3 regions of the Pseudomonas sp. FSO-7 genome follow, and region 1 is predicted to be linked to each of the others. Evidence: predicted binding sites of a transcription regulator. Region 1 holds the regulator's gene; each other region holds the start of a gene.
The links. Region 1 encodes sigma-54, which starts transcription at its own class of promoters, with help from an activator protein. Its sites were predicted from a motif close to ANTGGCATNNANNTTGCTNT; they were not measured.
Positions count from the first base shown of each region.

Region 2: the regulator sigma-54 is predicted to act here: its motif matches at 2,570-2,589, upstream of AC515T_RS11305 (sigma 54-interacting transcriptional regulator).
Region 3: the regulator sigma-54 is predicted to act here: its motif matches at 1,065-1,084, upstream of AC515T_RS09195 (CmpA/NrtA family ABC transporter substrate-binding protein).

Region 1 covers NZ_CM184193.1:1,065,363-1,071,196, reverse strand. The annotation lists gene AC515T_RS04520 (KpsF/GutQ family sugar-phosphate isomerase) at 1-916, shown strand, start outside; gene AC515T_RS04515 (KdsC family phosphatase) at 917-1,441, shown strand; gene lptC (LPS export ABC transporter periplasmic protein LptC) at 1,449-2,018, shown strand; gene lptA (lipopolysaccharide transport periplasmic protein LptA) at 2,005-2,550, shown strand; gene lptB (LPS export ABC transporter ATP-binding protein) at 2,550-3,275, shown strand; gene AC515T_RS04495 (RNA polymerase factor sigma-54) at 3,440-4,933, shown strand; gene hpf (ribosome hibernation-promoting factor, HPF/YfiA family) at 5,010-5,318, shown strand; gene ptsN (PTS IIA-like nitrogen regulatory protein PtsN) at 5,331-5,795, shown strand; gene rapZ (RNase adapter RapZ) at 5,798-5,834, shown strand, end outside.
Region 2 covers NZ_CM184193.1:2,556,222-2,560,371, forward strand. The annotation lists gene AC515T_RS11300 (lytic transglycosylase domain-containing protein) at 130-1,461, shown strand; gene AC515T_RS11305 (sigma 54-interacting transcriptional regulator) at 2,597-3,439, shown strand; gene AC515T_RS11310 (sigma 54-interacting transcriptional regulator) at 3,490-4,150, shown strand, end outside.
Region 3 covers NZ_CM184193.1:2,088,772-2,094,605, reverse strand. The annotation lists gene AC515T_RS09200 (quinone-dependent dihydroorotate dehydrogenase) at 1-976, opposite strand, end outside; gene AC515T_RS09195 (CmpA/NrtA family ABC transporter substrate-binding protein) at 1,209-2,420, shown strand; gene AC515T_RS09190 (ANTAR domain-containing response regulator) at 2,435-3,010, shown strand; gene AC515T_RS09185 (nitrate/nitrite transporter) at 3,461-4,672, shown strand; gene AC515T_RS09180 (bifunctional protein-serine/threonine kinase/phosphatase) at 4,682-5,834, shown strand, end outside.

The DNA of each region.
Region 1 (5,834 bases):
AGCCGTGCAAGGCTTGCTGCCCCATATCGACGCTGATTTCGTACGCGCCTGCGAGATGATTCTGGCCAGCAAGGGCCGCGTGGTCGTGGTCGGCATGGGCAAGTCCGGGCACATCGGCAACAAGATCGCCGCCACCCTCGCCAGCACTGGCACCACGGCCTTTTTCGTCCATCCGGCCGAAGCCAGCCATGGGGACATGGGCATGATCACCCGGGACGACATCATCCTGGCCCTGTCCAACTCCGGCTCCACCAACGAAATCATCACCCTGCTGCCGCTGATCAAGCGCCTGGGCATCCAGTTGATCAGCGTGACCGGCAACCCCGACTCGCCGCTGGCCAAGGCCGCCGAAGTGAACCTCAATGTCAATGTCGAACACGAAGCCTGCCCGTTGAACCTGGCACCGACCTCCTCCACCACCGCCGCCCTGGTCATGGGCGATGCCTTGGCCGTGGCGCTGTTGGAAGCCCGAGGTTTCACGGCGGAAGACTTTGCTTTTTCCCATCCCGGTGGCGCCCTCGGCCGTCGCCTGCTGCTGAAAGTCGAAAACGTGATGCACGCCGGCCAGGAATTGCCACAGGTCGTGCGCGGCACACTGCTCAAGGACGCGCTCATGGAGATGACCCGCAAGGGGCTGGGCATGACGGTGGTCCTGGAGGCCGACGGCAAGCTCGCCGGGATTTTTACCGACGGCGACCTGCGCCGCACCCTGGACCGCACCATCGACATCCACAGCGCGACCATCGAACAAGTCATGACGCCCCACGGCAAGACCGCCCGCGCCGAGATGCTCGCCGCCGAGGCCCTGAAAATCATGGAAGACCACAAGATCAGCGCCCTGGTGGTCGTCGATGACGACGACCGTCCGGTGGGCGCCCTGAACATGCACGATTTGCTGCGTGCGGGAGTCATGTAAATGAACACAGACCTGTTGCAACGGGGCAAAGCCATCAAGTTGGCCGTGTTCGATGTGGACGGCGTGCTGACCGACGGTCGCCTGTACTTCCTCGAAGACGGCAGCGAATTCAAGACCTTCAACACCCTCGACGGCCAAGGTATCAAGATGTTGATGGCCGCCGGCGTACAGACCGCTATCATCAGCGGCCGCAAGACTCCGGTGGTCGAACGGCGTGCGAAGAACCTCGGCATCCCGCACCTTTACCAGGGTCGCGAAGACAAACTGGTGGTGCTGGACGAGCTTCTGGGTCAACTCAACCTAAGCTATGAACAGGTGGCCTACCTCGGTGACGACCTGCCAGACCTGCCGGTGATTCGCCGGGTCGGCCTGGGCATGGCGGTCGCCAACGCGGCCGGCTTCGTCCGCGAGCATGCCCACGGCGTCACCACGGCGCGAGGCGGCGAAGGTGCGGCCCGCGAATTCTGTGAACTGATCCTGCGCGCCCAGGGCCGCCTCGAAGCGGCCAACGCCGCGTACCTGTGAGCCATTTATGCTGAGCAAAAAGATTCGCACCATTGTGGTGTTTGCCTGTATCGCGGCGATTTTCGCCGCAGTGGGCTATTGGAACATCAGCCCCGAACGGTTTCTCGACCAGCCTGCACCCCAGGTCGAGGAGCGGATCGACTGGTACGCCACCAACACCCATACCCTGCAGTACCTGCCCGACGGCAAAGTGCAATATGAGATGACGTCCGACAAGGTCGACCACGTAAAGGCCACTGACATTACGCTGGTCACCAAGCCGGACCTGAACATGTTCCGCGGCACCGAATTCCCGTGGCACGTGCAGAGCGAGCACGCCGAAGTCAATTCCGGTGGCACCGAAGTGGAACTGATCGACTCGGTACGCATTGCCCGAACCGACGAGAAAAACCGCACGACCGTCATCACCAGTACACGCATGACCGTGTTCCCACAGCAAGAATATGCGCAGACCGAGCAACCCGTTAGAATCGACGGCGCCGGGGGTGTATCGACCGGCACGGGAATGAAAGCGTATTTGAAGGAAAGCAGGATACACCTGCTATCGAACGTAAGAGGACAGTATGAAGCTCGCTAAAACCCTCCCTATTTTGCTCAGTCTGGGCGCAGCACTGGGAAGCGCGAGCGCCTGGGCTCTTCCCAACGACCGCGACCAGCCTATCCGCATCCAGGCCGACGACGCCCAACTCGACGACAAGAATGGCGTCGCCACCTATAAAGGCGACGTGATCATCACCCAGGGCTCGATGAAGGTCACCGGCAACACCGTGACCATCACCCGCACCCCGTCCGGCGATATCGATGTGGTGACCTCGGTGGGCAACCTGGCCTATTTCGAACAGATGCAAACCGCGGGCGACACCAAGCCGGTACAGGGCTACGGGGTCACTATCCAGTACCACGCCTCCCAGGATCGCGTGGTTCTGATCGACCGTGCTAAGGTCGTCGACAAGGACAACAACGTTACCCAAGGCGAGAAAATCGTCTACGACACCAACAAGAAACTCGCCAGCGCCGGTCGCGCCACCGGCAGCAAGGTGACCGAGCAGCGTCCGCGGATCGATATGGTGATCCAGCCTAAAAAGAAAACCGAGCAGAAGGCCCAGTAATGGCAACTCTGAAAGCTCAGCACTTGGCCAAGAGCTACAAGAGCCGTCAAGTCGTGCGTGATGTCAGCCTGTCCATCGACAGCGGCCAGATCGTCGGCCTGCTCGGCCCCAATGGCGCGGGCAAGACCACCTGCTTCTATATGATCGTCGGCCTGGTCCAGGCCGATCAGGGTCGCGTGCTGATTGACGACCTGGATGTCAGCCACCAGCCGATGCACGGTCGGGCGAAGGCCGGCATCGGCTATTTGCCGCAAGAAGCATCGATCTTCCGCAAACTGTCGGTTGCCGACAACATCATGGCGATCCTCGAGACCCGCAAGGAACTCGACAAGGCCGGCCGTCGCCAGGAACTGGAAAGCCTGCTGCAGGAATTCCACATCAGCCACATTCGCGACAACCTGGGCATGAGCCTGTCGGGTGGCGAACGGCGCCGCGTGGAAATCGCCCGCGCTCTGGCCACCGCACCGAAGTTCATCCTGCTCGACGAACCGTTCGCCGGCGTGGACCCGATCTCGGTGGGCGACATCAAGCAGATCATCCATCACCTCAAGGCCAAGGGTATCGGCGTGCTGATCACCGACCACAACGTGCGCGAGACCTTGGACATCTGCGAAACCGCCTACATTGTCAATGACGGCCAATTGATCGCCGAAGGAGACTCCGCCGCGATCCTGGCCAATGACCTGGTCAAGGAAGTGTACCTGGGCCATGAGTTCCGCCTGTAAGCACACGTGTCTGGCGAATTGCCTGGGCGTCGTTTAATTTTATTATGGCGACGCTCTAGGCAAACACTTCAGTTTCAGGCATATAATTTGCTTAATTTTGGCGCTCCGGCGCCCTGTAGTGGATGGCGCATGTGCGCCGGCGAATAAGGTGTTAAGCCCCTGCCATGAAACCATCGCTAGTCTTGAGAATGGGCCAGCAGCTGACGATGACACCGCAGCTGCAACAGGCCATCCGCCTGCTCCAATTGTCGACCCTGGACCTGCAACAGGAAATCCAGGAGGCCCTGGAGTCCAATCCGATGCTCGAACGCCAGGAAGAAGGCGACGACTTCGATAACACCGACCCGCTGGCCGACAACGTCGAGCAGAAGACCAACACCGAGATCCCGGAACCGTCCTACCAGGAAGCCGCCCCAACGGTGGATAACCTCGAGGATGGCGAATGGAACGAGCGCATCCCCAACGAACTGCCCGTGGACACGGCCTGGGAAGATGTCTACCAGACCAGCGCCAGCAACCTGCCCAGCAGCGATGACGACGAGTGGGACTTCACCACCCGCACCTCGGCCGGCGAGAGCCTGCAAAGCCACCTGCTGTGGCAACTGAACCTGGCACCGATGTCCGACACCGATCGCCTGATCGCCGTGACCCTGATCGATTGCATCAACAACCAGGGCTACCTGGACGAGACCCTCGAAGAAATCCTCGAAGCCTTCGACCCCGAGCTCGACATCGAGCTGGACGAGATCGAAGCCGTCCTGCATCGCATCCAGCAATTCGAACCGGCCGGCATTGGCGCCCGCAACCTGGGCGAGTGCCTGTTGCTGCAACTGCGCCAGTTGCCTGCCAAGACGCCATGGCTGGCCGAAGCCAAGCGACTGGTCACCGATTACATCGACCTGCTGGGCGGTCGCGACTACAGCCAGTTGATGCGTCGCATGAAGCTCAAGGAAGATGAGCTGCGCCAGGTCATCGAACTGGTGCAGAGCCTCAACCCGCGCCCCGGCTCGCAGATCGAATCCACCGAGCCCGAGTACGTGGTCCCCGACGTGATCGTGCGCAAGCACAACGATCGCTGGCTGGTGGAACTCAACCAGGAGTCGGTGCCCAAGCTGCGGGTCAACGCCCAGTACGCCGGTTTCGTCAAGCGCGCCGACACCAGCGCCGACAACACCTTCATGCGCAACCAGTTGCAGGAAGCCCGCTGGTTCATCAAGAGCCTGCAAAGCCGCAACGAAACCCTGATGAAAGTGGCCACCCAGATCGTCGAGCATCAGCGCGGCTTCCTGGAGTACGGCGATGAAGCGATGAAACCGTTGGTCCTGCATGACATTGCCGAGGCAGTGGGCATGCACGAGTCGACGATTTCCCGGGTGACCACCCAGAAATTCATGCATACCCCCCGGGGCATCTATGAATTGAAATACTTTTTCTCCAGCCACGTCAGCACCTCCGAAGGCGGCGAATGCTCGTCCACGGCCATCCGCGCGATCATCAAAAAACTGGTGGCCGCGGAAAATCAGAAAAAGCCGTTGAGTGACAGCAAGATCGCTGGTTTACTGGAGGCACAAGGCATTCAGGTGGCCCGCCGTACCGTCGCCAAGTACCGTGAATCCCTCGGGATCGCGCCTTCGAGCGAACGCAAGCGGTTGATGTAACAGGCCACGCCACAGCGTTCCAGTGGCAGGCATTTCTGCCTGCCGCTTTATGCACTGGCAACGAAGGAGAAGCTGTATGCAAGTCAACATCAGTGGACACCAACTGGAAGTGACCGAACCCCTGCGCACCTACATCGGCGAAAAACTCGACCGATTGGAGAGGCATTTCGACAAGATCACCAACGTGCAAGTCACGATGAACGTCGAAAAGCTGCTGCAGAAAATCGAAGCCACGCTGCATATCCCCGGCGGAGAAGTGGTTGCCAACGCAGAGCACACAGACATGTATGCCGCGATTGACCTGCTGACCGACAAGCTGGATCGCCAACTCAAAAAGCATAAGGAAAAGACCCAGAGCCTCCTCCAGGGCGCGACCGGTCGTTAACCCCCCCAATCCATGATCCGACTAGAAACCATCCTGACCCCCGGCCGTTCCCAAGTGAACGCGCCGGGCGGCAGTAAAAAGAAAGCCCTCGAACAAATTGCCAACCTGATCCACCGCGAGGTGCCGGATCTGGAAATGCAGGACGTCTTCGAGGCCCTGGTTGCCCGTGAAAAACTCGGTTCCACCGGTTTTGGCAACGGCATCGCCATTCCCCATTGCCGCCTCAAGGGTTGCACCACGCCAATCAGCGCACTGTTGCACCTTGAAGCCCCCATAGATTTCGACGCCATCGACGGCGCGCCGGTCGACCTGCTGTTTGTATTGCTGGTTCCGGAAGCGGCGACCGATGCGCACCTCGAGCTGCTGCGCCAGATTGCCAGCATGCTGGACCGCAAGGAAGTGCGCGAAAAACTGCGCAGCGCGCCGAGTAACGAAGCTCTGTACCAGGTGGTCCTGGACGAGCAGAACGGTCATTAAACATGCGCATGATCATCGTCAGTGGCCGCTCCGGCTCCG
Region 2 (4,150 bases), 1.5 Mb from region 1:
GCAGGTTCCATGCAGCGACAGGCTCATCAGTTGTCTGCGAAGCGTGGGCGCCACCGGGAACGCCGTCTTCAAGGGAACCGGAACGGCACGCACGCCACGTAGGGGGGACACGACCTGGACATCCTGCCAATGCCAACTGCCACCTCTAACGTCCCGAACCCACGCTCGCTTGCCTGTTCGATTCAAATTGCTGTCTTAGCGTTGGGATCTCTGTGCGCAGGCTGCCAGACAGTTGAGTATTCGCAGCCTCGCCTGGAGCGCACGCCGCGCCTGGCGGCTGGCCTGGCTTATAAACCGGATGGCGACTCATTGAATGCGCAGCCCGAGGCCGTGTTCAGCGACTTGCCGCGCTACAGCGGCGAGGATGTCTGGCAGCGGATCGCTCAGCGAAGCAGGTTGGCGCAGGGGCAGAGCATCAATAAGCGGATCGCCGGCCAGCGTGACTGGCTGCTACGCCATCCAGGTTTTATGCACGAGGCCAGCAGCGGTGCCGGCCCTTACCTGCATTACATTGTCGAGCGCCTGGATGAGCGCAAGTTGCCGCTGGAGCTGGCGCTGTTACCGATGATCGAAAGCTCCTACAACCCGACGGTGTACTCCCCGCGTGCGGCGGCGGGGCTGTGGCAGTTCGTTCCCGCTACAGGGCGCGATTTCAATTTGCATCAGAGCGCCACGTACGACGCACGCCGTGATGTAGTCGCCTCAAGCAAGGCGGCGATGGATTACCTCACACGCCTGCATGATCAATTCAACAATGACTGGCTATTGGCACTGGCGGCCTACAACGCCGGCGAGGGCACCGTCGGGCGGGCCATCGAAGCCAATCGCCAGCGCGGCTTGCCGGTCGATTACTGGCACCTGACATTGCCCAAGGAAACCGAGGACTACGTGCCTCGGTTGCTGGCGCTGTCTTTGATCGTCCGAAGCCCTGAAGTGTACGGCGTACAGCTCAACCCGGTGGCCAATGCGCCTTACTTCGACGTGGTTGAGCTTAACTACGCCGTGGACCTTGACCAGCTCGCGAGCACGGCCGGGGTCAGCCATAGCCAGTTGTTGAAGCTGAACTCGGCTTTTTTGCGCAAAAAAACGTTGGATGGACCGAGCCGGCTGCTGATTCCGCGGGCTCAGAGTCAGGCGGTGAAGGCGGGCATTGCGCGACTCTCGGGCGACTTTGCGGTAACCCCCGTTGTTTTTAAGCGCAACGAACGTCCAGTGACTGAGCGCCGGCCAGTGCGTCCGGCATTGAAATCAGCCAAGGTCACCGAGCATCCGTTGCCAATCGAACCCGCGCTGTCGGTCCCTGCGGTCGACAATTCAACTCTGTTCAAGGCAGCGCAAGCGACACAGCCGATCGACGACCGTTCGTCGCCACGCAGACGTGAATTGACTGAGTATCACGTGGAGCGCGAGAGGATGATCAGCCCGCGAGTGGTGGTTTACGCCAGTGACCCGCACCAATAAAAATCTGGATTTCGCCCTTTCTTAGTGCGCTTTTTCGCGCCTGCCAGCCAGATGCGGCGTGTGTGACGGGCTTCGCTGGCCGCGTGCGATGAGGTTTTTTTGCCCGGGATCTGATCACCGCAGATTTTTTTAGAACGAAAAGCCTTTGAACTTTCCTCGGTTTTTGTAAGCCGATTTTTTACTACATAATTTGTAATACTATTTTTTCGCGGATGACCCTCGCCAGAATATTACGGCGTGCATCCGCGATGCCCAAAACCTCCCTCTACGAAAATTGACCCGGTTATCGGGGCCAGCTGATTCATCGGATCCAATATTTGCCATGTCGACAGCCGACCTTCAGGACATTCGGATTTCCGACTCCGTAATGGCGTAAAGCTATCAGCGGCTCGGCCCCCAAAAACCGGAACACCTTAGGTGCTTAAAGCAAGTGTCTCGGTTTCGTTCGGAAAACCGAATGACCTATCGTCCCCATTTTCCTTATTTAACTTTTGATGGGAAGTTGGAGAATTTTTATCTGGCATGATTGCCAAGGTTAAAGTTTTGGCGAACAAGGCATTCCAATTAAAGGGCTATCGAGTCATGCGACTTATAGGTTCTCGGGGCGAAGTTAGCAGCGGTCGAGGGCAGACAGTATCTTGAACTTTCTAGTGCTGTTTTCAATTAACTCGGCCGTTATTGGAGTGTGATGCGGCTCACGTTATGTGCCGGCCTTGTTGATTGAACTTGAGCCCTGTGTTAGCTGGGGCGCTGGGTGCGAACTCTTCTCAGGAGTGCTTCGGAGCTTGCGGGGTAGGGGGATTCCTACCCTTTGTCGATGTGGGCAGAAGTGCTTGACTGGGCCTAAATAACGTTTATTTAATTACCTGTCTTGACGATCTCTCAGGCCTTGGAGAGTTCATGGGGCAAATGATATTGCGCTGAGTTCTTATGAGGGAATCCAAGATTTTGCTTGTTGGTCCAGGGAACTAAATTTGTATATTTCTGCCTTGTAAGGCGTGCGATTGATATTCGCCTACATCCACAGAGAGAGTGTTCGATGGGCACCAGAAACGATGTCACTGGTCACGAGGGTTGGCGCAGTAGCGCATTTTTACCCGGTCATCAAATTGAAATAAACGATGCTTTTCTGGACATGGATCTGTTGTTGTGCGGAGAGACGGGCTCTGGCAAAGACACGCTGGCCAGCCACCTCCATGAACGGTCCAGCAGGTCCGGGCCATTTGTAGGTATGAACTGTGCGGCGATTCCGGAACAGCTTGCCGAAAGCCAGCTGTTTGGCGTGGTCAATGGCGCGTTTACCGGCGTCTGTCGCTCCCGCAAGGGCTATATCGAAGCGTCCGCAGGCGGCACGCTGTACCTGGACGAGATCGACAGCATGCCGTTGAGCTTGCAGGCAAAGTTGTTGCGTGTCCTGGAAACGCGGGGTGTCGAACGCCTCGGCTCCACGACCTTCATTCCCGTGGATCTACGGATCATTGCATCGACCCAACGGCCGCTGGATCAACTGGTGGAACAAGGGCTTTTCCGTCGCGACCTGTTTTTTCGGCTTAACGTGCTGACGCTCCACTTGCCAGCCTTGCGTAAGTGCCGCGAGCAGATCCTGCCATTGTTCGACCAGTTCACCCAGAGCATCGCCGCAGATTTCGGTCGTCCCGCTCCGATTCTCGACAGCGCTCGCGTGCAGCTTCTGCTCAGCCATGATTGGTCGGGCAACATTCGTGAACTGAAATCGGCAGCCAAGCGTTTTGTGTTGGGGCTCCCATTGCTGGACGCGGAGACGGTAGAGGTCCGCAGCCCGGCGCCCGATTTGCGCGCCCAGTTGCGCATGATCGAGAAAACGCTCATCCAGGATGCGCTGAAGCGGCACCGGCAAAATGTAGCGGCTGTGGTTCAAGAGTTGCAAATCCCCAGGCGCACCCTCTACCACCGCATGAAGGAGCTGGGGGTCGATGCGCAGCTTGCTGCTTGGGCTTGAAACTGCAACGCAGCCGTATTTGCGTAAACCTGATGGGCTAGAGGTCGTGGATGAGTCTTGATGATGGGTTCGAAGAAGATTTTGCCGAAGAATGCATCCCCAATCTGGATATCGTCGCCGAAAGTATTTCGCAGTTGGGTATCGATGTGCTGTTGTCCGGGGAGACCGGCACGGGCAAAGACACGATCGCGCAACGCATTCACGCGATGTCAGGCCGCAAGGGGCCTCTGGTGGCGATGAACTGCGCGGCGATCCCCGAATCATTGGCTGAGAGCGAGTTGTTTGGTGTGACCAGCGGCGCCTACACCGGGGCGGATCGTTCGCGGATCGGTTACATCGAAGCGGCACAAGGCGGGATCCTGTACCTGGATGAAATCGACAGCATGCCGCTCTGCCTGCAAGCCAAGTTGCTCCGCGTATTGGAAACCCGTGCGATTGAGCGGCTGGGCTCGACCTCGACGATCAGGCTCGATATCCGGGTGATTGCCTCGGCGCAACGCTCGCTGGACGATGCAGTGGAGCAGGGGCACTTTCGCCGCGACTTGTATTTTCGACTAAACGTGCTGACCCTGAAATTACCGCCTCTACGTACGCAGCGTGAGCGCATCGTGCCGTTGTTCAAGGGGTTTGCCGCCGTGCTCGCCAACGATCTGAACCTGCTGTCACCCTCGGTTACCCCTCTGTTGCAACAGGAACTGCTGGCACACGATT
Region 3 (5,834 bases), 1.0 Mb from region 1:
CCGGCCCCTTGTAGATGAAGCCCGAGTAAACCTGCACCAGACTCGCCCCGGCGGTGATTTTCTCGGCGGCATGCTTGCCTTCGGTAATCCCGCCCGCCGCGATGATCGGCAAGCGCCCCGCCAATTCAACCGCCAGCACCTTCACGGTGTGGGTGCTCTTGTCACGCACGGGCGCGCCGGACAAACCACCCGCCTCATCCCCATGTTCCAGCCCTTCGACACCTTCGCGCCCCAGGGTCGTGTTGGTGGCGATCACCGCGTCCATGCCCGTCTCGATCAGGGCCTGAGCCACCTGGCTGGTCTCCTCGTCGGTCATGTCCGGGGCGATCTTGATCGCCAGTGGCACATGCCGGCCGTGGGTCAACGCCAGTTCCGCGCGACGCCGGGCCAGGTCGGCCAGCAGTTGCTTGAGGGAATCACCGAATTGCAGGCTGCGCAGCCCCGGGGTGTTGGGAGAGCTGACGTTGACGGTCACGTAGCTGGCGTGGGCGTAGACCTTGTCCAGGCAGATCAGATAGTCGTCGACGGCGCGCTCCACCGGCGTGTCGAAATTCTTGCCGATGTTGATGCCCAGCACACCCTTGTACTTGGCTGCGGCCACACGGGCCAGCAGATGGTCGACGCCCAGGTTGTTGAAGCCCATGCGATTGATGATCGCCTCGGCTTGCGGCAGGCGGAAGAGTCGTGGCTTGGGGTTGCCCGGCTGCGGGCGCGGGGTGACGGTGCCGATTTCGACAAAACCGAAACCCAACTGGGCGAAGCCGTCGATGGCCGCGCCATTCTTGTCCAGGCCCGCCGCCAGCCCGACCGGGTTGGGGAACTCCAGGCCCATGACGGTCACCGGCAACTTCGCCGGGGCCTTGCACAGCAAACCGTTGAGGCCGAGGCGTCCGCCCGCGCCGATCAAGTCCAGGGACAGGTCGTGGGAAGTTTCCGGGGAGAGTTTGAACAGCAGTTCACGGGCCAGGGTGTACATGGGCGGCTTTGACTCGGGCGACGAAATGAGGCGGCGATTATAGCCGGGCAACGGCGGCTCAAGCGAGGCGCCCGCACAAAACGATAGCGCTGGCATATGCCTTGCACCCTTTTGGTCATCAGCGCCCATGCCAGCGACAGAATGAGTGCCACACTGTTTTAAGGGACAACGGCGTCGTCATCCGGTCTCCTGAGCCCGGACACGGCGCTTTTTTATGCGGAAGGTGATACCGATGAATGAAGTTCCAGCCAATCCCCTGGCCTGGGTCAACGGCAGCGATGCCCCGGAAAAGAGCGCGGTCAACCTCGGTTTCATGGCCTTGAGCGACTGTGCCCCGGTGGTGGTCGCCGCCACCCAGGGCTTCGCCCAACCCTACGGCCTGACCCTGAACCTCAAGCGCCAGGCGTCCTGGGCCAACCTGCGGGACAAACTGGTCAGCGGTGAAATCGATGCCGCCCACAGCCTGTATGGCCTGATCTACGCGGTGCACCTGGGCATTGGCGGAGTCGCACCGACCGACATGGCGGTGCTGATGGGGCTGAACCAGAACGGCCAGAGCATCAACCTGTCCCATGGCTTGCAGGCCCAGGGCGTGACCAGTCCTGAAGCACTGGAACGGCACGTGCACCAAACTCGCCCGAAACTGACCTTCGCCCAGACCTTCCCCACCGGCACCCACGCCATGTGGCTCTATTACTGGCTCGCCGCCCAGGGCATCCACCCCTTGTCGGACGTCGACAGTGTGGTGGTGCCGCCGCCGCAAATGATCGCGCACCTGCAAGCCGGGCGCATCGACGGGTTTTGTGTCGGCGAGCCCTGGTGCGCCAGCGCGGTGAAGCAAAACCTCGGTTTTACCCTGGCGACCACCCAGACCATCTGGCCCGACCACCCGGAAAAAGTCCTGGGTTGCACCCGGGCGTTCGTCGAGCAATACCCCAATACCGCCCGGGCCTTGGTGATGGCGATCCTCGAAGCCAGCCGCTTCATCGAACAAAGCAGCGAAAACCGTCGCAGCACCGCGCAACTGTTGAGTGCGCCGGAATACCTCGACGCTCCGCTGGACTGCATCGAGCCGCGCCTGTTGGGGATCTATGCCGACGGCTTGGGCAACAGCTGGCAGGATCCCCACGCGATGCGCTTTCATGGCGGCGGCGAAGTGAACCTGCCGTACCTGTCCGACGGCATGTGGTTCATGACCCAATTCCGTCGCTGGGGCCTGCTGCGCGAAGACCCGGATTACCTGGCCGTGGCCCGGGACGTCCAGCAGCTCACGTTGTACAGTGAAGCCTGCGCGGCGCTGGACATCGCGTCCCCGAGCCAGGACATGCGCAGCAGCCAACTGATCGACGGCACCACATGGGACGGCTCGGACCCGGCCGGGTATGCCCGCAGCTTCAAACTGCACGCCTTGAGCGATGCGGCTCCCCTTCTCGCCAGCCGCTGACAGGAGCCACGACCATGCTGCGTATCCTGCTGATCAACGACACCGCGAAAAAAGTCGGCCGCCTCAAGGCGGCCCTGATTGAAGCCGGCTTCGAAGTGATCGACGAATCCGGCCTGACCATCGACCTGCCGGCGCGCGTCGAAACGGTGCGTCCGGATGTGATCCTGATCGATACCGAGTCACCCGGACGCGATGTGATGGAGCAAGTGGTGCTGGTCAGTCGCGACCAACCACGACCGATCGTCATGTTTACCGACGAGCACGACCCCAATGTGATGCGCCAGGCGATCAAGTCGGGCGTCAGTGCCTACATCGTCGAAGGCATCCACGCCGCGCGCCTGCAACCGATCCTCGACGTGGCCATGGCCCGCTTCGAAAGTGACCAGGCCCTGCGCGCCCAACTCCTGGCCCGGGACCAGCAACTGGCCGAACGCAAGCGCATCGAACTGGCCAAGGGCATGCTGATGAAGATGAAGGAGTGCAACGAAGAACAGGCCTACACCCTGATGCGCCGCCAGGCCATGAGCCGCCAGCAGAAGCTGATCCAGGTGGCGGAGCAGATCATTGCCATGAACGAGTTGCTCGGCTGAAAGCCTTGTAGCGCCGGGCCTGGACCCATCGCGAGCAGGCTCGCTCCCACAGGTCCTGTAGCCACTGGAGTTCCAATGTGGGAGCGGGCTTGCTCGCGAAAGCGGCTTTCCATTCAACATCGATGTCGACTGACCGGACGCCTTCGCGAGCAAGCCCGCTCCCACAAGTATTGTGCCCACTGAAGATCCATTGTGGGAGCGAGCCTGCTCGCGATAGGCCTTCCCACAATCCCAGGGTTGGCACAGATCTCGCTTAAGCAACCCCACAGGTAACCAACGGCGGTTGCCCCACCTACGACAAAGACGTCGCACACCCTCCTCGCCTCTCTGGCGATCCGGGTTGCGGCGTTTTTTTGTTTTGGCTCTCCGGAGCCGGTGGTGCGACCACAGGCGGCGCACTGCTTCTGAGCACTGACTCATTTCTCGAGACTTTTACAGCTGAGGTGCGCGATGAATTCAAGCTTCTGGAAATCCGGCCACACCCCGACACTGTTCGCGGCCTTCCTTTATTTCGACCTGAGTTTCATGGTCTGGTACCTGCTCGGTCCACTGGCGGTGCAGATCTCCGCCGACCTGCACCTGACCACCCAACAGCGCGGCCTGATGGTGGCGACACCGATCCTGGCCGGCGCCGTGTTGCGCCTGTTCATGGGCCTGCTGGCCGACCGGATTTCACCGAAGACCGCCGGCATGGTCGGCCAGGTGATTGTGATCGGTGCGCTGTTCTGCGCCTGGAAACTGGGCATCCACAGCTACGAACAAGCCCTGCTGCTGGGCCTGTTCCTGGGCGTGGCCGGCGCTTCGTTCGCCGTGGCCCTGCCGCTGGCCTCCCAGTGGTATCCGCCACAACACCAGGGCAAGGCCATGGGCATCGCTGGCGCCGGCAACTCGGGCACCGTGCTCGCGGCGTTGATCGCTCCGGTCATGGCCGTAGCCTTCGGCTGGACCAACGTGTTCGGCTTCGCGCTGATTCCGCTGGTGCTGACCCTGGTGCTCTTCGCCTGGCTGGCCAAGAACGCTCCCGAGCGGCCGAAAGCCAAATCCATGGCCGACTACCTCAAGGCCCTGGGCGACCGCGACAGCTGGTGGTTCATGTTCTTCTACAGCGTGACCTTCGGCGGCTTCATCGGCCTGGCCAGCGCCCTGCCCGGCTACTTCAACGACCAATACGGCCTGAGCCCCGTCACCGCCGGCTACTACACCGCCGCCTGCGTCTTCGGTGGCAGCCTGATGCGTCCCTTGGGTGGCGCCCTGGCGGACCGTTTCGGTGGCATCCGCACCTTGCTGGGCATGTACACCGTTGCTGCAGTCTGCATCGCCGCGGTGGGCTTCAACCTGCCGAGCTCCTACGCAGCCCTGGCGCTGTTCGTTTGCACCATGCTCGGTTTGGGTGCGGGCAACGGCGCGGTGTTCCAACTGGTGCCGCAACGCTTCCGTCGCGAAATCGGCGTGATGACCGGGCTGATCGGCATGGCCGGCGGCATCGGCGGCTTCGCCCTGGCGGCGGGCATGGGCGCGATCAAGCAAAGCACCGGCAGCTATCAACTGGCCCTGTGGTTGTTCGCCAGCCTCGGTGTCCTGGCCTGGTTCGGCCTGCACGGCGTCAAGCGTCGCTGGAGAACCACTTGGGGTTCGGCAGCCGTCACCGCTGCTCGGGTATAACCTGCAACCATGAGCCTGCAATTGAGCTTCGCCGAAGCCAGTGCCATCGGCCCGCGGGAAGAAAACCAGGACGCCCTGCGCCTGGTCACCCCCGCCCCGGCCCTGGCCGCCAGCAAGGGTTACCTGTTCGCCATCGCCGACGGCGTGAGCCAGTGCGCCGATGGCGGGCTGGCCGCCCGTTCGACCTTGCAGGCCCTGGCCCTGGACTACTATTCCACGCCGCAAACCTGGGGCGTGGCCCAGGCGCTGGACCGGCTGTTGCTGGCCCAGAACCGCTGGCTGCAGGCCAACGGCGGTGGGCAACCGCTGCTCACCACCGTCAGTGCCCTGGTCCTGCGGGGCCGGCGCTTCACCCTGGCTCACGTGGGGGATTGCCGGGTCTATCGCTGGCACGCCGATCACTTGCAACGGGTCAGCGAAGATCACGTCTGGGAACAGCAAGGCATGCAGCATGTGCTCAAGCGAGCCCTGGGACTGGATCAACACCTGATCCTCGACTTTCTCGACGGTGAACTGCGCACCGACGAAACCTTCGTGTTGCTCAGCGACGGCGTCTGGGCGGTCCTGGGGGACACGGCCATCGCCGGCATCCTTCGCGACCAACCGAACCTGGACCTTGCCGCGCAAACCCTGGTCAACGCCGCGCACCTGGCCGGGAGCCAGGACAACGCCAGTGCGTTGTTGGTGCGGGTCGATGCCGTGGGCGAAGCCAGCATCGGCGATGCCCTGATCCAGTTGCAGCAATGGCCCCTGCCCCCTGCGCTGAAACCGGGCCAGGTGTTCGAGGGCTGGCAGATCGAAGGCCTGCTTGGCCAGAGTCAGCAGTCGTTGCTCTATCGGGTCCGCGACGGCCAGGGTCAACCCTGGCTGCTGAAAACCTTGCCCGTGCAGCTACGGGACGACAGCCGGGCCGGCCAGGCCTTGCTCTCGGAGGAGTGGTTTCTCAAGCGCGTCGCCGGGCGGCAGTTTCCCGAGGTCCATGGCGTTCCCCAGCGTCAGCATTTGTACTATGTGATGCGTGAATATCCGGGCGCGACCCTGGCCGAACTGTTCAACCGGGGCGGGCCGCTACCTCTGGCCCAATGGCTAGACCTGGCACAACGGCTGGTGCGGGCGGTGGGCCTGTTGCATCGAAGGCAGATCTACCACCGCGACATCAAGC